2 regions of the Companilactobacillus sp. HBUAS56275 genome follow, and region 2 is predicted to be linked to the other one. Evidence: a T-box and tRNA genes for the amino acid it is inferred to sense, from the RefSeq annotation. Region 2 holds a T-box; the other holds one or more tRNA genes.

Region 1 (12,361 bases), on a different contig from region 2:
TCCATTTCATTATAAGATTTAGCCAAGGTCTTGCAGACAAAAAGTACTTCTAATTCATTGGCATTCTGAATATCAGTACTCTCTTTCAAAGCATCACTGATCATTTGAAAATAATATTGTGCCCGATCGACATGATTTTGACTCAAATAATCTAAACCTTTAAACAAATAAGCTAATAATGTATAAACATCATTATCCGCCGACTTCGTTAGTTGCAAAACTTTATCCAAGGTAAACAATGAACTGTCAGTCTTACCCTCGCGATAATCTATAACACCAGTAATCAACTCGTATTGTTTCATATCGTTATCATTCAGTTTTCCCTGTAAATTCGACAACTTAGTATCGATATCTGTTAATTCACCCATTAGAGCATCTTTTTCAATTTTATCTAAGATACTCTCACCCTTATCTGAATCCTTGTTAGCAAAATCACTGAACACATCATTCAATGACAAATTTAACTTGAGACAGATCTTAATTAAAATATTGACCGTCGGTGCTATATTGTGTTTTTCAATTTTACTAATAGTGTTTTGAGTGCAAATATCGTTGGCAAGCTCAATTTGCGTCAAATTCATTTCTCGTCTTTTATTATAAATAATAGATCCAAGAAACAAGAACAACACTCCCATCTATCTAATATTGATATTTAATCAATATTACTATAACACCTCAATAAAAAATATATTCATTTGTTAAAAAATATTGTATTAAGTTCTAAACAAATATTAATATATAATTCGATTAAAACCCAGAAAACGCAAGCGTTTCAACGCGCCTTTTGTAAAATTTTGTCGAATTAATTTTTTATTTACAATAATTGGTCTACGGGCTAAAATCATCTAGGTTTAGATATTAGCGTCAAAATTCAGAAACTAGTATCATAAGAGTATTGTGATTCAAATAAGGAGGAACCAACTGTGACAAAATCATTCTGGTCACAAATAGCAACTCAAGCTAAAGAGGAAAATCGTCCATTCTTTTCAATGGCACCAATGGAGGCCGTCAGCAACACTGTTTTTAGACAAGTAATTGTCCAGGCCGCTGCTCCAGACATTTTCTTCAGCGAGTTCGTCTACGCTAAAGGTATTACCGACCCTACCACCAAATTCCCCGTCGATGGACGTTTGTACATTGACCCACGAGAAAAAAGTTTTCCAGTTGTACAACTTTGGGGAGATGTTCCCGAAGATTTCGAGAATGGCACTCAAGTTTTAAAAAATAAAGGATTCAAAGCAATCGATATCAATACCGGTTGTCCGGATAAGACTGTCATTAAAAATCACGGTGGTACTTTTCTAATCCGTAATCCAGAAAAAATTGATAACATTGTGTCTGCCGCAAAAAATTCAGGACTAGCCGTTAGTATTAAAACACGTTTAGGTTACAGTAAATTGGAGGAATACAAAGAGTGGATTCCTCACCTACTTAATCAACATGTTGAACTCTTAACAGTTCACTTACGTACCAAAATGGAAATGAGTAAAGTTCCGGCACATTTTGAAGTTATTGATGACCTAATCAGATTACGTAATGAAATTTCGCCAGAAACACTTTTACAAATTAACGGTGACATTCCCGACTATCAAGCCGGAGTAAAACTAGCTCAAGAACACCCCGGGCTCGATGGAATTATGATTGGACGTGGCGTCTTTGCTAATCCATTTGCTTTTGAAAAAGAACCTCAAACTCATTCCCTAGATGAACTATTGAATCTACTTCGATTACAGTTAGATCTCTTCGATGATTTCTCACAACACTATGACGTACCACGTTTTCCATCATTAAAGAGATTCTTCAAAATCTATGCTCGACCAGAACTTGGGGCAACTGATCTACGTAATGATATGATGAATGCTAAATCAACTGATGAAGTTCGCCAAATCTTGGATGATTTTCAAAACAAGAAATAATAAGCAAGGTTCCAATCGAATTAAAAAAACACTGATTTAATCAACCACAAGAAAGTACTCATAATCATCTTGATAATTTTTTTGATTATATGTATAATATTCTCTGTTGCATGCGGGTATGGCGGAATTGGCAGACGCGCAAGACTAAGGATCTTGTGGAGGGTTTCCTCCGTGGAAGTTCGAATCTTCTTACCCGCACTACTAAAGTAGTTGGACGATTGTTCAGCTGCTTTTTTTGTGCCCTTTTTTTCATTGATTGAGTCACTTTTTAAAAAATTATTCACCTATAATCTAAGCGCCTAAATTGACATGACGTATATTTGCTTGCTATCATTAATTGTAGGCGAATAACATTCAAGCTATCCGACCTTGATAATTCGTTCTTAAGAGAAGAAATTATCAAGGTCTATTTTTTTGGAATAAATATGAAAGGACTGATTTTCTGAACAAATTCTATCAACTAACAACTTCAGATGTACTAGACAAGCTATTAGTCGATTCAACGCGTGGCCTTAATGATGAACAAGTCCAACAAAATCGTAAACTATATGGCGCAAATAAACTGGATGAGAAAAATGAAGACCCAGCTTGGAAAATTTTTCTCCAAGGTTTCAAAGAACCTATCGTAATTGTTTTATTGGGAGCCATCATCTTATCACTGATGAGTTCCCTATACGCTTTTAAAATCCAAAATAACGTTCAACACGGAAAAGAAGCCTTGTATGAGGCCAGTGCAATCTTTATTTTGGTAATTATCAACGCCTCGATCGTCTTTTTCCAAGAGATGAGTACTAAAAAAAGCTTGGATGCCTTAAGAGAAATGGATAATCGAACCAGTGTTGTCTTAAGAAATCACGAATGGCAAACAATTCCGACCTCAGAAATTGTAGTCGGCGACATCATCAAAGTAAAAATGGGTGATTTCGTTGAAGCCGACGTTCGCTGGATCAAAAGTTCCGAGCTACAAGTTATTGAATCCCATCTGACAGGAGAAGCCGACGCTATCTCCAAAGATACTGAAGCTATTGCGGATGAAATTCAATTAGCTGATCGAACCAACATGGGATATTCCGGATCAACTGTTTCTAACGGTCAAGGAGTCGGAATCGTCGTTGGCGTCGGCAGTAATACGGAATTAGGAAATATTGCTTCGATGATCCAAAACACTGATACAAAAGTTTCACCATTACAGATCACTATCAGAAAATTAACTGGTACGTTGATGAAGATTTCTGGTGCAATCGTTTTAATGACTTTTGTTATAGGAATTATTAAAGCTGGAGAATTAAGTATAGCATCGTTAACTTCAGTTTTATCAACGTCAATTTCTTTAGCAGTTGCTTCGATACCTGATGCGATGCCAATTGTTTTATCCATTGTTTTAACTATTGGGGCTACTAAAACAGCCATGAACAATGGACTTATCAAATCACTCGATAGCGTAGAAACTTTAGGAAGTACCTCCTACATTTGTTCCGACAAAACCGGTACTCTAACACAAAATCAAATGACCGTAACCAATTTTTATGACGGAAACGCAACTTATCAGGTTGAAGGATTGGGATATGAACCTAACGGCTCGATCAAAAATGACGTTGGGCAAAAAATTAATCGCAATTCTTTATTTTTAGCAGGTGCAGTTTTATGTAATGAAGCAAGTGTCAAAGAAGTTGATGGTGTATTCAAACCATTTGGTAATCCTACTGAAATTGCTTTGCACGTTTTAGGACAAAAAGCTGGTGTCACAAAAGAAACACTTGCTAGTCAAAATAAATTAGTGAGAACTTTACCGTTTACGAGTGATCGTAAAATGATGAGTGTCGTGGTCCAAACTGATACCGGTTATCGTTTATACACTAAAGGTGCACCGGATGTTTTATTACAAAACAGTCAAAACATTTTACAAAACGGTGAAATTATTCCTAGTTCTCAAAGTAAACAGTTTGAAGAAATCGTAGATAATTATGCTAAAAAGGCCCTTAGAACCTTAGCTGTAGCCTATCGTGACCTGACAAAACGAGAAGCTCAAACTAGCAGCGTGGAAGAATTAGAACATCAACTAACAATTGTTGGTGTAGCGGGAATCATCGACCCTCCACGTCCAGAGGTCAAACAATCTGTGCAAGCACTGAATGACGCTAAGGTTGAAGTAGTTATGATCACTGGAGACCACGCACAAACAGCACGAGCAATCGCTTATGATCTGGGAATTGTTAAATCAAAAAAAGCTCGTGTAATTGAGGGGTCAGAAATTGAAGACATGACTGACGATGACTTATTCAATGCCGTTATTGGTACTAATATCTACGCACGCGTTACTCCTGAACATAAGCAACGAATCATTAAACAGTTGCAACGCCACAAACAAGTCGTAGCAATGACTGGTGATGGAGTAAACGATGCTCCTGCTCTAAAAGCCGCCGATATCGGAATTGCCATGGGTATTACAGGAACTGAAGTTACCAAAGATTCCGCAGATTTGATTTTGCTAGATGATAAATTCACGACAATTGAAAAGTCTGTTCGTAGTGGCCGCATGATTTACGCTAATATTAAAAACTTTATGCGCCATGAATTAACCACTAATGTGGCGGAAGTATCTTCTCTATTATTTGGCCTATTCTTTACCCAAACAGTAGGTCAAGTACCTGCAGGCACAGCCACTCTGAGTGCCTTGATGGTATTATGGGTCAATATGATCAGTGACTCCCTACCTTCATTTGCTTTAGGTTATGATGTCGCTGAATCAGATATTATGAAAGAAAAACCGCGTGATATCAATGAATCAATTTTAGCAAATCACACTTGGTCCAGAGTTTTGATTCGTGGATCAATTATGGGAGCCATGGTTTATCTAGGTTTCGCCTGGGCTGCTCAAATGGGAGCAACTGCTCAACAAGCTCAGACAGTAGCCTTTTTAACATTAGTATTCGGTCAACTATGGCACGTTTTCGATGCACGTAGTTCCAAATCAATTTTCAGAAGAAATCCATTCGAGAATAAGCACCTCATCGTAGCTGTTTTATTTGCAGGAATCAGTTCTATCTTAGTGACTGCCATTCCATTCTTTAATATGGTGATGGGAACAGCACAATTGCCAGGAATAGTTTACTTAATGGTGATCTTTATTCCAGCGTTACCAACCTTTATTCTGTCTGGATTGAAGGAAATCTTCAAAATTAAAATATGGTAAAAGATAGTATTTAGGTTCCCGTCCTCCACAAAAACTGGGAATACCTTGGAACGCTGCAGGCACGTTTTGAAACTAATTATTTTACACTTCGTGCAAAATAATGGATTTCCAAAATCGGCCTTATTGTAATCGGCAAAGCCGATAACAATAATTTTGCAGCTGAAGGTATTCCCAGTTTTTGCTCCGGACTAAAGAGTATTTCTACTGTTTGGTTTGAGATAAATTATTTATCCTTCATTTTGTGAATTACCTTTGAATCAAAATAATAGCTCCTATGACCAGTACTCCATATTCGTTAGACAAGAAGTCTGATAATTATGGAGTACTTTTTGTTTAAATATCATTTCTGCTTATCCAAATTGGGAAAAATAAAAAGCATGCTCCCATTTGTATATGGAAACATGCCTTAATAATAAAAAATATTCAATCACTGTAACTCCAACTGGTAATAACTAGAACCCGAAATATAGTCGGCCGTAGAAAATCTGTGGGCCCTAAGTGGTGAAATTCTACTTAGCTTGCGTCAGCAAGGTTAGTAGAAGACCGGACTTGGAGATCCATGATTTTTCACTCTGTGAAAAATCATTAGCTTCAAGCCGTGTCCACCACGTTCCAGTGGCCCACAGATTTTCTACGGCCGACGGGCATTTTAAACTACCCTAATTGACATCTTTTTAAGCACTAACATCTCTCAAATACTCAAGTTTCCCATGACATTTGCCACAGACGAAACGTTTAGTATTAATTTTTCTAACTCGATAATACTCTGTTTGGCATTTGGTACATTGATATAGATGGTAATTTTTCTTTCTTCTTTGTCTTTGAATTGGAGAATATCTCGACCCACCAACCTGTTTCAAAAGAACTTTAAAATTACGATCTCGATGTTGAGCTGGAAAGCCATCGTTATACAAATGATAATGGCACAGCTCATGCTTGATAACGCCTACCAAAGCTTCTTCTCCAAATTGCTGATAAACTTTAGGGTTAATATCAATATTTCGATCTTTTAAATGGAAGCGACCACCGGTCGTTTTTAGACGATTATTAAAATATGCTTGGTGAACAAAAGGCTTCCCAAAATACTCTTGGGAAACCTTTTTTACCAACTCATTCAATTCTGAATCAGTCATATTAAGCTAAGTTCGTCAACTTTTGAATTAATTTTGAAAACTTGTCCATAGCATCATCTTGGGCTTTTTCTGATTCATCAAACTCATGACGATCGATATTCTTATCATCGCCAATACTATCAGTCATAGCAGCACAGGCTTCAACGTATTTTCTAAAAGCTGAAACTAAATTAATATGAGTTCCCATCAATCTTGCAGGAGCTTTACTTTTTTCCAAATTAGCTAGAGTTTCTTGATATCTCTTTGTTCCTTCAGCAAAATTCTTTTGAATCTTTGTATATTCAACATCGTCTAATTGATCAACTTTGCTACGATCCAAAGCGTCACGAATTTTTTCGAATTCTGGATTTAATTTATCTTGTTCTTCTTGAATTGTATTAACGGTATTATTGATCAAATTACCATATTGCATAGCTCTTTTTTGTGCGGCATTCATAATAGTTACCTCTTATTTTCTTCTTGCGTTTTTTCAGTATAAATATCTCTTTCGATGGTAAATCTTGGACGTTGTTTAACTTCACTGAAGATTTTGCCAACATATTCACCGATCACACTAATACTAATCAATTGTACACCACCAAGGGCCCAGATTGATATCATTAGTGACGACCAACCATTGACCACGTTGCCATTGATTTTTTGAACCAAACTATAAATCAACAACACGATACTGATCAAAACGATGAAAAATCCTAATCCCATGATCATTTTGATTGGCACGATTGAAAATGAAGTGATTCCATCCATGGCAAACTTGATCATTTTCTTCAATGGATACTTTGATTCCCCAGCAAATCTTTCCTTACGAGCATAGTAAACTTTAGCAGATTTGAATCCTACTAAAGGTACGATTCCACGCAAGAACAAGTTACGCTCACGATAACTTAGCAAAACTTTACAAGCACGTTGACTCATCAAACGATAATCGGCTGAATCAGGTACTATTTTGACACCTAAGAATCCCATGAAACGATAGAACATTTCAGCGGTTCCACGTTTAAAGGCCGTATCGGTATCACGATTGTTTCTTACTCCATAAACAACTTCTGCACCATTTAGATATTCGTCAACCATCTTAGGAATAGCATTAACATCATCTTGCAAATCAGCATCTATCGTTATAACGGCATCTGAATCATTAGAAGCAGTCGTTACACCAGCCAGTAATGCTCCTTGATGTCCAAAGTTACGGCTCAACTTAACTCCTGAAACGGAAGAATGTTCTTTTGAGAATTCAGAAATCAATTGCCAAGTCTTATCTTTACTACCATCATCGACAAACACAATCTTACTATCTTTAGAAATTTTATTATCAGTCACTAAGCCCTGAATAATGGCTGTCAATTCTTTAGTAGTTTCATGTAAAACTTCTTCTTCGTTATAACATGGAACAACAATGCTTAATTTAAATACATCAGACATCTAACTTCTTCTCCCGTCTTGATTTGATCCAATCAAAGCAACTATACAAACCAATTCCCGCCAAAACAGCGATTACTGGCAAGAATTCAAGTCGGTATCTACCTTGAACTTCAATTAATAATTGTACAACGGCGTAGGCCATTAGTGGTAATAAGATCAAGAAAACCTTGTTATCAATCTTTCGCTTAAATAGACTCAACGAACCAATCCAGGAAAAGATTATCAATATAACGCTACCCATGTACCCTAATAATTTTACTAAATTATCCATCCTTAATGAATGGATTTTACCAAATTCTGTAAAATCAATTGCCATTGAACGTCCGGCCCAAAGTGTACGATTCTTAGCCCAGAACAATCTTAGCCAGCCGTGAGTTGCATTTAGATTATTAATATTCTCACGAATAATCTTATGCTCTTTTTTACTCATTTTGGCACGGCTCTCTTGAAGATCAAATCGGTCAACCATCTTCTGATCATAGGAACCAGCAGAATAGGCATCCAAACCAACAACGAATTTCCACTCCGAATCACGGTTAGTTAGACCATAGGAATTCAAACCTGAACTCTTGATGGCTAAACTAGCCCCTGAAAAGATTACTTGATAAATAACCAAGGTCATTACAATCTTACCTAATCCTGACCAAGAAAACTTATTGTTAGCAATGAATACATACAATAATCCATAAACCACGATTCCAGCAATAATTACTGGTCCAATTGGTCTCACAATACTACCGACTGCCAAAGTTAATCCAGCTAAGGCATAGGTCCAATATTTATTTTGCATGATTAAGTAGAATGTCAACAGGAACAACAACATCCCAATATACTGGTTGTCAGATTGACTATTTAAAGCAAACCAATCCAAATCAATCATCAACAAGAAAACTGTCAAACGCGCTACTTTAACCTTGTTGAAGATCTGTAACGAAATCAAGTAAGCCAAATATAGGATCAAAACTTGATAAATAACATTCAATAATTGAATTGCAATAACATGTTGACCAAAAATTTTTACAACTGTCATTACGTAAACTAAGAAGCCAGTTTGATAGGCCCACTTAGCAAAATAATCGTTATCATAACTAAAAATCTTATCTCCCGCTAACGCTCTGGGAGCTGAGTTCCAAAATTCTCCGAAATCACTGATCTGCGTTTGTGGAACTACCTTTAACCAAATTATCGCTACCACGAAAAAAATAAATAACATGCTCAGTAAGATCAATCTATTCAAATTCTTATCATCATCACGAATTCGATAAAGTAGATACCCCACTCCAGCAACAAAAATAATTGCACAAAGAAAAACCAGTATGGCTAGTACTGGTTCCGGTTTTAAATAATTTAATGTAAAGAATCCACCCATCTGTACAAAAACTACGGTGGTAAATATTCCTACGCAAATAAGCACTAATTTGCTAATAATTCTCTGAAATTTGCTTAACATACTCTTCCTCTAAACTATCGCTTTTTTCCAGGTTTAGAAAATCCTCTAACTTGGATAGACATTGATCAATATCTTCCATGCTTGCGGCATAACTAAATCTCAAATGATGTTCTCCACCAATTCCGAAAAAGCTACCTGGTAAAATAGCTAGATGCTCTTTATCAAGCAAATCGTTCGCAAACTTCACATCGTCTTGCTCATATTGTTCAGGTATCTTAGCAAATAAGTAAAAGGCACCATTAGGTGTAGGACATTCCAAACCGAGTTTGTTTAATCCAGCTAATAATTTATCACGTCTTGCTTGATACTCTTCACGCATTGGAATAGGATCATCAAATCCATTCTTATAAGCTTCTAAGGCAGCAAATTGAGTAATTGAAGTAATCGAAGTCGTGGCCAACTCATGAATCTTATTGATTTGAGAGATAACCTCGGCTGGACCACAGACAACACCAAAACGCCAACCTGTCATGGCATGAGATTTAGATAAACCATTCAACAAAATTGTCTGTTCAGGAAGAATATTGCCAAATGAAATATGCTTAAAATTATAAGTCAATTCACTGTAAATTTCGTCACTTATTACGAAAATATTATGTTTTTTTATAACTTCAGCTAAAGCATTTAGCTCATCTTCGGTATAACTAACGCCTGTTGGATTACTTGGATAGTTAAACATAAAGATTTTAATACGTGGATTAGTTCTTAAAACTTCACTCAATACATCGGGAGTTACTTTAAAATTAGTCTCTGAAGTATCGATATAAACTGGTGACGCACCATTAAAGTTAGCGTCAGGTCCATAAATAGTAAAGGCTGGCGATGGGATCAAAACTTCATCCCCTGTTTGCAAAATCGCATTGAAGGCAGAAAAGACACCTTCAGTAACGCCTGTTGTGGCTACAATTTGGGTTTTAGGATCATAATTTAAACCATATTTTTCATGCAAATAGTCAGCTACCGCATTTAAAAGATCGTGGTTACCTTCAGGTACTGTGTAATGAGTTTCATCATCATTGATAGCCTTGATGGCAGCTTGTTTAATATGTTCTGGGGTATGGAAGTTAGGTTCACCAACAGTCATATTAATCGCACCCGGAATACTTTTGGCGCGCGCATTGAATTTAAAAATTTCCTGTTGCTTGATTGCAACAACGGATGGTTTCATAAGGGAAACTAAATTATTGTTCACTGTTAAACACCTCTTCGTAAAATATACAAATATTACAACTCAATTCTAACACACTGTTGCGTCCACATGAAAAGGCATTCAAAAAATCGAATGCCCTCAAATTTTAATTCATATTTTTTTATTATTCTATTAATCAAAGACGGTATATGGCAAGCGACGTTTGTGCGCTGTTTTCTTGTACCAATTTTCAATAATCTCGGCGCTCTTAGGATCGATATCTTTGCCCTCAAGATAATCATCGATTTCATCATAAGAAACTCCTAGAGCCTTCTCATCTGGTAAACTTGGTCTTTCTTCCTCAAGATCGGCCGTTGGTATCTTTTCGTAAAGGTTCTTTGGTGCATCAAGCTTCTCAAGTAGTGATTTACCCTGACGCTTGTTTAAACGGAATAGTGGTGTGACATCAGCGGCGCCATCACCATATTTAGTATAAAAGCCTGTGATATTTTCAGCCGCATGATCAGTTCCGACCACAACGCCTTTATTATCACCAGCAATAGCATATTGAGCAATCATTCTAGTTCTTGCTTTGACATTACCTTTATTAAAATCAGAAATGTGTAAGTCATTAGCTTCAACAGCTTTAACCATTGCGTCAACACTATCTTTGATATTAACTCGAACGACCTTGTCAGCTTGCATCCATTCAATTGCTTGCATAGCATCTGATTCATCAGCTTGTTCACCATAAGGTAAACGTACGGCGATAAATTGGTAACTGTCATCGCCTGTTTCCGTACGAAGCTCAGTCATTGCCATTTCTGACAATTTTCCAGCTAAGGTTGAATCCTGTCCTCCAGAAATACCTAAAACTAGTGTTTTTAAAAAACTACGTTCCTTTACATAATTCTTCAAGAAATCAACCGATCGTCTTATTTCTGTCTCTGGATCAATTTCTGGCTTTGTATGTTCAAATTCAATAATTTCTTTTTGCAATGGTCTCATTTTTTAGTCACCTAATCTAATATTGTTTACGTCATTACGGATTTTTTCGATATATTTCATCTTATGACTGTATAGTTTTGAAGATAAATCAACTGGATAAACTTGAGGATTCAAGATACGTTTGTATTCATCCCAAAGTGAATCCAAATTATCCATACAATACTTCTTGATCTCTTTGACATTTGGCAAGTCATAAACCAATTTACCATCAACGAAAATATCATGTAGTAAAGGTTTAGCTTGGAAATCCTCAACTGTCTTATTGATATAAGTGTATTGTGGATGGAACATATAAAGTGAACTGTGTTCTCTTGGATCTTCGTTCCAGAATGTTACATAGTCACCTTCTGATTTATCGTTCTTGCGATTGTTAGTAATACGCCAAACTTGTTTTTTACCAGGAGTAGAAATCTTTGCAGCATTACTTGATAATTTCAAAGTATCCATCATGTTGCCACGATTGTCTTCGATACTTACCAATTTGTATACTGCACCTAGAGCTGGTTGATCAAAAGCTGTAATAACTTTTGTACCAATTCCCCAAACGTCAATCTTAGCATCTTGCATCTTCAAGTTAAGAACGGTCTTCTCATCCAAATCGTTTGAAGCATAGATCTTAGCATTAGGGAAACCAGCTTCATCAAGTTGTTTTCTAACACGTTTAGAAATATAAGCCATGTCACCAGAATCAATTCTGACACCCAAGAAGTTGATCTTATCGCCCATTTCTTTTGCCACCTTGATAGCACTTGGTACACCACTCTTCAAGGTGTCATAGGTATCAACTAAGAAGACACAATTCTTATGTGTTGTGGCATAAGCCTTAAAAGCATCATATTCGTTACGGTATGTTTGAACTAATGCATGAGCATGAGTCCCTGAGATAGGAATACCAAACAACTTACCAGCTAAAACATTACTTGTAGCATCAAAACCGGCAATATAAGCTGCACGTGTTCCCCAAATTGCTGCATCAACTTCTTGTGCACGACGTGAGCCAAATTCCATGACAGGATCATCGCCACAGACAGTCTTGATACGAGCTGCTTTAGTAGCAATCAATGTCTGGAAATTGACCATATTTAAGATAGCTGTTTCGATCAATTGACA
Region 2 (9,300 bases):
CGCCTCATCAAGGTGAATGGCAAAGACTTTCTCACCTTCCCATTAATGAACAAACTCCAGAGAATAATTTTAAACAATTACAAAGTCTAAATCCTCAAGCTGTTTTAATCTTAAAAAAACACTTATCTGAAATTTATTATCAGGATCAAGTTTTCCAAATTCAAGCCGGAAATCCTGGCATGGCAACTGGCGGTATGGGTGATACTTTAACCGGAATTATGGCAGGATTTATCGGTCAATTCGGTTATTCCCTTGAAACCATTTCAGCAGCTCTACTAATACACAGTTTAATTGCGGATAAACTTTATAAAGATAATTACGTTGTTTTACCTTCAAAGATAATCGATAAATTGCCTAAATATATGAAAAAGTTTGGTCAAACAAAATAACAGCCCCTATTAACTATTCAAGACATTGTACTTGAACAACTTAATAGGAGCTGTTTTCATTTAGTATCTAAATTTTATTTAATATTAAAAATTCTTCTAATACCTGCTACCTTTGAACCCAATATCTTATCGGCTAACGATGTCTTAAGTACCAAGTAGCCGTAAATCACTCCACCAAGACCTGCTTCAAGAATCAGAACTACCACACTGATGATTCGATCTGAATTGCCAACGAAGTGGAAGACAACCCAGTTAACGAACATCACTGAAATGAACATGATCAACGAGAACAAAATAATTCCACTAATTCGACGTGAAAGTCTACCAGTCTGGAATGGGTAACTCGAGTGTAATTCTCTTAGCATCAACCAAGAAACTACAGCCATACCGATACTCGTTGCCACCAACGGACCAAATTCATGGAAAATTCCAATCATTGGCAATTGCACAACCACCTTAACAATAAAGCCATAAACGAAATATTTAATTGCCAATTTGTTGCGATATAGCGCCTGTAAAACGGCGGAAAGAACGGTGAAAAGCCCTAACAGAATAGAGATAACCGATGAAAATTGTAACATCAGAACACCCAATGCATCATAACGATAAAATGTCGTCCATAATGGCTGAGCTACAGCGTACATCCCTAATGAAGCTGGAATCATAATGAAGAAGAACAATTCCAAAGTATTCGAAATCTGATCTTCAATCTTTGCCTTATCACCTTTGGAGTATAATCCAGACAAAATTGGAACAGCCGTTACAGCCATTGCTGAAGATAAGGAAACGATGATCATAATTAATTTGTTAGCTTGGAATCCAAATAATGAATAGTAGTTATCCAATTGAGCTCCTGTAGCATTAACAAACATTCGCATAAATTGATTAAATGTTGATTGATCAAACAAGTTAAAGAATGTAATACCGGCATCTAAAATAATGAATGGTACCGCTTGTTCAAAGATTTCACGCGTGAAGTTTCTTTCATCTAAATTCTCAACAGGTTTACTGTTTCTAGAAAGTTGCCTCAGTTTCGGTAATTTTTTGAGAATTGCTAGAACTAAAATAGCAATAGCAACCGCCGCACCGATAAAAGCAGCAAATGTTGATTGAACAACGGCGTTAATATAACTTCCTTTATTAACTACCATAATCAAATAAGTCGCTATCAACATATAAATTACACGTGCAATTTGTTCAATAAATTGTGAAATAGCCGACGGTGCCATGTCTGAATAACCTTGTAAATACCCTCTAAGAATACTCAAAACTGGAATAATCAAAACAGCTACCGCTAATGATTTGATAACTGGAATACTTCGTGGGTCACCATCAGTAAATAACGTTGCTAAAACTGGTGCTCCAAAGAACATCACTGCTCCAAAGATAACACCCATGAACGTCATAATCTTGAGTCCATGTTTAAATAGTTTATTACCAGTTGAATACTGATCCAAAGCATTGTAATGAGAAATCTGTTTTGAAATAGCACCCGGAATTCCGGCTGTCGAAACAATCAAGAATAAACTGTAGATATTATATCCTTTTGCAAATAAAGCATTAGCTGCTGGATAATCAGAACCCATCCATGCCATCCATGGAATAATATATATTGCACCTAAAATACGAGAAAAAATACTACCAGCTGTCATCCAGGCTGAACCCTTTAACATCGTATCTTGAGACGATACTTCGGGATCCATTACTGGCATTACTTCTTCTTCATCATGGCTTTTATTTCCGCCCAAAACTTGCACCACCTTAAAAACTATCCATTTAATTATAGCAAAGTTCTCATCCTAAAAATTTTAAATTACTCTTAATTTATTAAAAAAGCAAATTAATTTTTCTTGCTTCCTGAAAATTTCAGACAATTTTACAAAAAAATCGCTATTCTCCACCACCCAATTAATGATAGAATATTATTCGTTGGATATTTAGGCAAAAATTATTATTCATTTACACAAAAAAGTAGTTTCACGCAATTATTCATTTGATACAAGTATCAGCCCTCACCCTTTAATGTCCAATTTAGTCTGATATTCAACCTAAAAAGGCTTCGGAATAAAATTCCGAAGCCTTTTTTGTTTGTTATTTAACAACAATGTTAACGATCTTGTTAGGAATAACAATTACTTTGACAATATTCTTACCTTCAGTAAACTTCTTAACTTTTTCATCAGCAAGTGCCAATTTTTCTAATTCATCTTTAGCTGTTCCTGTAGCTACTTCCAACTTATTTCTAAGTTTTCCGTTAACTTGAACGATTATCTCAACTGTATCTGAAACCAATTTGCTTTCATCATATGTTGGCCATGCAGCGTATGAAATAGATTCAGAATGGCCTAGTTTATTCCAAATTTCTTCCATCATATGAGGAGCAATCGGTGCCAAGAGTTTAACTAATCCTTCAGCGTAAGCCTTAGGCATTGTATCAACCTTATGTGCCTCGTTAACAAAGACCATCATTTGAGAAATGGCTGTATTGAAGCGTAAAGCATTGTAATCTTCTGTAACTTTCTTAACTGTTTCATTGTAAACTTTATCAAGTTTACCGTCATTTTCATCAGTTAGGAAATCATCACGCAATGTACTGTAATCATCATCATTGATGAAGAGATTCCAAACACGATCCAAGAACTTGGCTGATCCTGATAGTCCATTTTCAGACCATGCAATTGATGCATCCAAAGGACCCATGAACATTTCATAAGTTCTCAAAGTATCAGCACCATATTGTTCAACGACATCATCTGGATTAACTACGTTACCCTTTGATTTAGACATCTTTTCGTGACCCTTACCTAAGATCATCCCTTGGTTATATAGCTTTTGGAATGGCTCTTTAGTTGGGACAACACCCAAGTCATACAATACCTTATGCCAGAATCTTGCATACAATAGATGTAGAACCGCATGCTCAGCACCACCGATGTATAGATCAACTGGTAACCATTGTTTCAATAGATCGTAATCAGCTAGTTGCTTGTCATTATGTGGATCAATGTATCTCAAGTAGTACCATGAAGAACCAGCCCACTGTGGCATTGTGTTAGTTTCACGACGACCTTTACGACCATTCTTATCAACTACATTTACCCAATCAGTTAAGTTAGCTAGTGGACTTTCACCAGTACCTGATGGCTTAATATCATCATCTTCTGGCAATACAAGTGGAAGTTCATCTTCAGGAACAAGTGAAGTTGTACCATCTTCCCAATGAATAACAGGAATTGGTTCACCCCAATATCTTTGACGAGAGAAGACCCAATCACGTAGACGATAATTGACTTTCTTTTCACCAATACCCTTATCTTCTAGATATTCAACCATACGATTGATGGCATCTTCTTTGTTCAAACCATCTAAGAAGTCAGAGTTGATGTGCTTACCGTCGCCAGTAATTGCTCCATCTTCAAGATTACCTTCAATAACTTGTTTCATTGGTAGATTAAATTTCTTAGAGAAAGCATAATCACGGTCGTCATGAGCTGGAACAGCCATAACAGCACCGGTACCATATGTAACAAGAACATAGTCAGAAATCCAAACCGGAATCTTATCACCATTAACAGGGTTAATAGCATAGGCACCAGTGAAGACACCTGTCTTTTCATCATTCAAATCAGTTCTATCTAGATCTGACTTGTGGGAAACTTCTTCCTTATATGCATCAACAGCTGTTTTTTGTTCCGGTGTAGTAATTTTATCAACAAGTTCATGTTCTGGTGCAAGAACCATATATTGAACACCAAAAGCAGTATCTGGTCTTGTAGTAAAGATATTGACCTTTTCATCATGATCAACTAGTGGGAAAGTAATTTGTGCTCCAACTGAACGACCGATCCAGTTTCTTTGCATTTCCTTAATACTTTCAGGCCAGTCGATATCATCCAAGTCATCGATCAATCTGTCAGCGTAGGCCGTAATTTTTAGCATCCATTGGCGCATTGGTTTTCTGATAACTGGGAAACCACCACGTTCTGTCTTACCGTCAATGATTTCCTCATTGGCAACAACAGTTCCTAGATCTGGTGACCAATTAACGGGAACTTCTGCTTCATAAGCTAAACCTTTTTTGTACATTTGTTCAAAGATCCATTGTGTCCACTTATAGAACTTAGGATCAGTTGTTTGAACTTCACGGTCCCAATCATATGAGAAACCTAATGAATTAATTTGACGCTTGAAATTTTGAATATTTTTTTCTGTAAAATCAGCTGGAGTATGACCTGTATTCAAAGCATATTGTTCAGCTGGTAGTCCAAAAGCATCAAAGCCCATTGGATGCAAAACATTGTAGCCTTGAGCACGTTTCATTCTAGCAACAATATCTGTTGCTGTATATCCTTCTGGATGTCCTACGTGAAGACCTTGTCCTGATGGGTATGGGAACATATCCAAAGCATAAAAGTTCTTCTTGTTGGGATCATTGGTCGTCTTGAAAGTGTCATGTTCCTTCCAATACTGTTGCCATTTCTTTTCAACGGTGTTGTGATTGTACATATTTTTCCTCCTATACAAAAAAAGTCCTATGATTAAATATTTAATCATAGGACGAGTTATCGCGTTACCACCTAAGTTCCGCACTAAATAAGTACGACTCTCAAAATCCTTAACGAGGATCAAACGCAGTCACTTACTTAGTTTCGGCAACTATGATTAGTGGACGAGTTCGAAAATAAAAATCTACGCATTCACATCACCATGCGCTTTCTGAATAGTATTTTTATAATCTACTACTTCCGTTGCTTTATATCTTATACCAATAATGTTTGTCCGACAACTAATAAATCTGAATTAAGATTATTTAATTTCTTAATATTATCAATTGTTGTGCCAGCTTGTGAAGCAATAGAGTCGATTGTGTCGCCACTTTGAACGGTAACTGACTTCTTAGTTTCATCAGTTGAATCATTATTAGAATTATTGTTGCTATAATCATTTTGAACATTAATTGCATTCGAATCTGAGTCAGAATCGTTAGATGGAACGTACTTCTTTACTCCACTACGTTCATCTTGAACAACCACTGGAGCTTGCTTGCTACCATAGACATCCCCAACATTACCAACATCACTATCTTTATCAGTTTTATTAGCGGTATTAACCATCGTTGCACCGTTAGTTGTATTAGTCGTTGATGTTGCGGTTGTAGCAGCTTTGCTGACAGTTAAAGTCTTGCCTGGATAAATATAATTATCAGTCTTAAGGTCATTCATATTCATCAAATCTTCAGCTGAAATATTAAATTTATCAGCGATTGATTGTAAAGTATCACCTTCAGCAACTGTGTAAGTCTTATTAGATGCATCATCGAATTGCGTTAGATTGTACTTTTCAATCATGCTATTCAACTTATCAGCGTATGTCGTATCGGTAGCATAACGGCCAGTCAAAAACTTTGTGGCATCTTTATAAGAATCCGTATTACTCTTCCAAGCACCGGCATACAATTGTGAATTACCTGTTGTCCCACCTCTTAAAAGTGAAACATAGTCTTCTAGTGATTCCTTATATGAAGGATACTTTCTAAAGTTAGAACTGATTGAATAAAGATTTCCTGTCCCATCATCTTCTTGTGTACCCATATTAACTGATGCACCGTCATATTCACCCTTGATACCAAATAGATTGTAGTTAGGAGCACTAGCCAAGCCACTAGTTCCCCAGCCACTTTCAATCATAGCTTGAGCAATCATAACTGATGCATAAAGGTCGTTGTTTGAGGCAAGCTTTCGAGCAGAGTTACCAATGTAATCGATAAATTGTTGATCTCCTACACCTTTTGAACTTACTGGAGTAGTTGTAACTGCTGAGTTTTGAGATAACAAATTATTTACAGATAAAGCTTCAGCTTTAACAGGCGTTGGAGTGGAGATATTGGCAACTTCAGCTACTGCAGCACCAACAAACATACTAGAACCTAATATGGTCATATTCTTACGCAAGTTTGCATTCTTGCTTCTTTTATTATTTAATCTAGTCAATCGACTATCTTCGATTTTTCTTTCACGACGTGTAATAACCATAAGTATTTTGCTCTCCCTCAAAGTCTTTATACTTTATTATATTTCTTAACAAAATCTTAAACAATAGAGAGACTAAAAATTATGAAAATATCTAAAAAATTATCCCTTTTATTAATCATTTTAGTAATATTTTTTACTTTCTGGAGTATAAATGTGGCTCAAAAAAGTTCAATCATTACTAATTTCGATGCAAGTTTTATACAACAAATTTACCATCATAATCAATTTTCACTTAGCATCTTCAGACCAATCACTAACCTTGGCGACACATTTCCCACAATAGCAATTGCAGCGATATTTTTTATCCTATTAGTAGTTAAAAAATATTATTACGCAGCTATCTATTTAGTCTTGAATAAAGTCGTCGTTGCCCTATTCAACAGTCTAATAAAAAACATAATAGAACGACCTAGACCAAGTCATTACCATTATGTTTATGCTGGTGGTTATAGTTTTCCAAGTGGTCATTCAGCAAGCTCATTTGCATTATATATATCACTTCTAATTATTAGTCTTTATATTTTCAAGCAACTAAAGATCAAAGCAATCATCAGTATAATGACAATTATTATGGTACTACTCGTTGGTTACAGCCGGATTTTTTTAGGGGTTCACTATCCCAGCGATGTGCTAGGTGGTTACACCCTTGCAGCTATAATCATAACTTTTAATACTCTATTATTTAGAACCAAGGATCTTTCGATTCTTCAGCTCAAAGGCATTAAGAATTAAACCCAACACTAATAGTACAAGAGATGCGACATAAATATTGTGCAATCCTGAAAAAAGAATTTGTCTCATTTTGGGCAAAAGCTGATGTGGCAAGGAACTTGCAGTTTGTGGATCAATCAATTTATTCATCATGTCGACCGAAATGTTCTTGTTTTCCGCTGCTCCTCGTGCCAAAGCTGAATTTAAAATAATTCCGTAAACAGAGACCATCATTGATTGACCAATAGTTCTCAACAGTGTATTGAAACTAGTTGCTACCCCAACATTTTCAGGATCAACAACAGTTTGAGCCGTGACAGTTGTTGTTGTGATTGTTAAACCAAAGCCAAGTCCAGCCACTGCAGCTAAGCCACAGAAGTAAATAAATGGCGTCGTAGGCCCAGCCATTAACAACAATCCATTAGCAACAGCTAAAAAGAAAAGACTTATGTAAATGACACGATTGGGTGCCATTTTTTTTATTAAAGTTCCAGCCCAGAATGATCCAAAAATCCATACCAGTGAACTAGGCGTAACAGCAAATCCACCCATTGATGGGCTCAAGCCTAGGATTCCTTGCATCCAAGTTGGAATATAAGCTTCAAAACCAATTAGGAAACCACTAACGATTAAGGCTAACAAGTTTTGAATAACAAAAGTTTTATTTTTAAACAATTCCAAAGGCAGAATTGGATCCGCCACATGCTTTTCAACATGAATAAATAAGAAAATAGAAACGATGGAAACGACTGTCAAGCCAATTGGTAAAAGAACATTACTACTACCTATATTTTGTAGTGCCAACATTAAAGGCAATAAGATCATAATTAATAAAATAGTTCCCGCGTAATCAATTCTTAATTTCTCATGTTCACGTTTTTCTTCTTTAAAGAATAACCAGATCAAACTCATTGTCAGTAAACCAACCGGCAAATTAATTAAAAAGACCCAGTGCCAGCTTAATTTTTCAACAATAAAGCCACCTAATAATGGTGCAATAATAGCGGCAATTCCCCAGGCTGATCCGTTAAATCCTAAAATTTTGGCACGTTTTTCCAAAGGATAAATATCAGCAATAATCGTAAATGTTAATGGTTGAATGGCACCTGAACCAATACCCTGAACCACACGTGCAAGAATTAATGTCAACATTGAATTAGACATTGCACAAAGTGTAGATCCAATAACGAATAATACTAAACCAATCATCAATACTGGTTTTCGACCTATGATATCGGATAATTTTCCATAAATTGGTGTTGCTACGGCTGTCATCAATAAATATATTGAGAAAACCCAGTTCATCAAACTTACCCCATGCAAACTCCCAATAATGGTTGGCATAGCTGTCGAAACGATCGTACCCTCTATCGCTGTCATAAATGTGGCAATAAACACGGCAATCGTGACAATTACAACATTTGATTGATTCTTTTGTGTCATTAAATAACTCCTCCCATAAAAAAAGAGACCTTCCCTAAAGTTTAAACTTTAAAGAACGCCTCTGTAATCACCGATTAAATTTTCAAGAAACTCTTAATATCTTCAACTTTATCAAGTTTTTCCCATGGCAAATCGATATCTGTACGTCCGAAGTGACCGTATGCGGCCGTCTTCTTATAGATTGGTCTTTGTAGATCAAGCATCTTAATGATACCTAGTGGACGTAGGTCAAAGAACTTATTGATAACTTCTTCAATTTGTTCTTCTGAAAAGTCACTAGTACCGAATGTATCAACGTGAATTGAAACAGGTCTGGCAACACCAATAGCATATGCAATTTGAATTTCAACCTTTTCAGCAACGCCTGCTGCAACAAGATTCTTTGCGATATATCTTGCAGCATAACTTGCTGAACGGTCAACCTTAGTAGCATCTTTACCAGAGAAAGCACCACCACCGTGACGAGCAAAGCCACCGTAAGTATCGACGATAACTTTACGTCCTGTAAGTCCGGAGTCTCCTTCTGGTCCACCGATAACGAAACGACCGGTAGGATTGATCAAGATCTTAGTCTTATCATCAATCATGTTACTTGGAACAACTTCATCAATGACATACTTTTTGATGTCTTTTTTGACTTGATCCAAACTAGCTTCAGCTTTATGTTGCGTACTGATAACAATTGTATCAACACGAACTGGATGATCGTTACCATCATATTCAAT

Evidence for each region. A T-box is a leader RNA that pairs with one kind of tRNA and senses whether it is charged. The one in region 2 lies ahead of leuS (leucine--tRNA ligase), so its partner is inferred to be a tRNA-Leu.
Region 1: it encodes a tRNA-Leu, which carries the amino acid that the T-box ahead of leuS (leucine--tRNA ligase) is inferred to sense. The anticodon was not compared.

Annotation. Positions count from the first base shown of each region.
Region 1 is NZ_JAYKKK010000003.1:290,730-303,090, forward strand. Features, by position in the region: gene U8526_RS07825 (helix-turn-helix domain-containing protein) at 1-635, opposite strand, end outside; gene U8526_RS07830 (tRNA-dihydrouridine synthase family protein) at 924-1,916, shown strand; tRNA gene U8526_RS07835 (tRNA-Leu) at 2,029-2,114, shown strand; gene U8526_RS07840 (cation-translocating P-type ATPase) at 2,359-5,109, shown strand; gene U8526_RS07845 (SprT family protein) at 5,784-6,242, opposite strand; gene U8526_RS07850 (hypothetical protein) at 6,244-6,678, opposite strand; gene U8526_RS07855 (glycosyltransferase family 2 protein) at 6,684-7,664, opposite strand; gene U8526_RS07860 (hypothetical protein) at 7,657-9,114, opposite strand; gene U8526_RS07865 (aminotransferase class I/II-fold pyridoxal phosphate-dependent enzyme) at 9,086-10,306, opposite strand; gene nadE (ammonia-dependent NAD(+) synthetase) at 10,436-11,251, opposite strand; gene U8526_RS07875 (nicotinate phosphoribosyltransferase) at 11,255-12,361, opposite strand, start outside.
Region 2 is NZ_JAYKKK010000001.1:758,438-767,737, forward strand. Features, by position in the region: gene U8526_RS03525 (NAD(P)H-hydrate dehydratase) at 1-389, shown strand, start outside; gene U8526_RS03530 (putative polysaccharide biosynthesis protein) at 464-2,101, opposite strand; gene leuS (leucine--tRNA ligase) at 2,481-4,895, opposite strand; T-box leader at 4,940-5,155, opposite strand; gene U8526_RS03540 (glucosaminidase domain-containing protein) at 5,150-6,421, opposite strand; gene U8526_RS03545 (phosphatase PAP2 family protein) at 6,503-7,153, shown strand; gene U8526_RS03550 (MDR family MFS transporter) at 7,100-8,575, opposite strand; gene metK (methionine adenosyltransferase) at 8,650-9,300, opposite strand, start outside.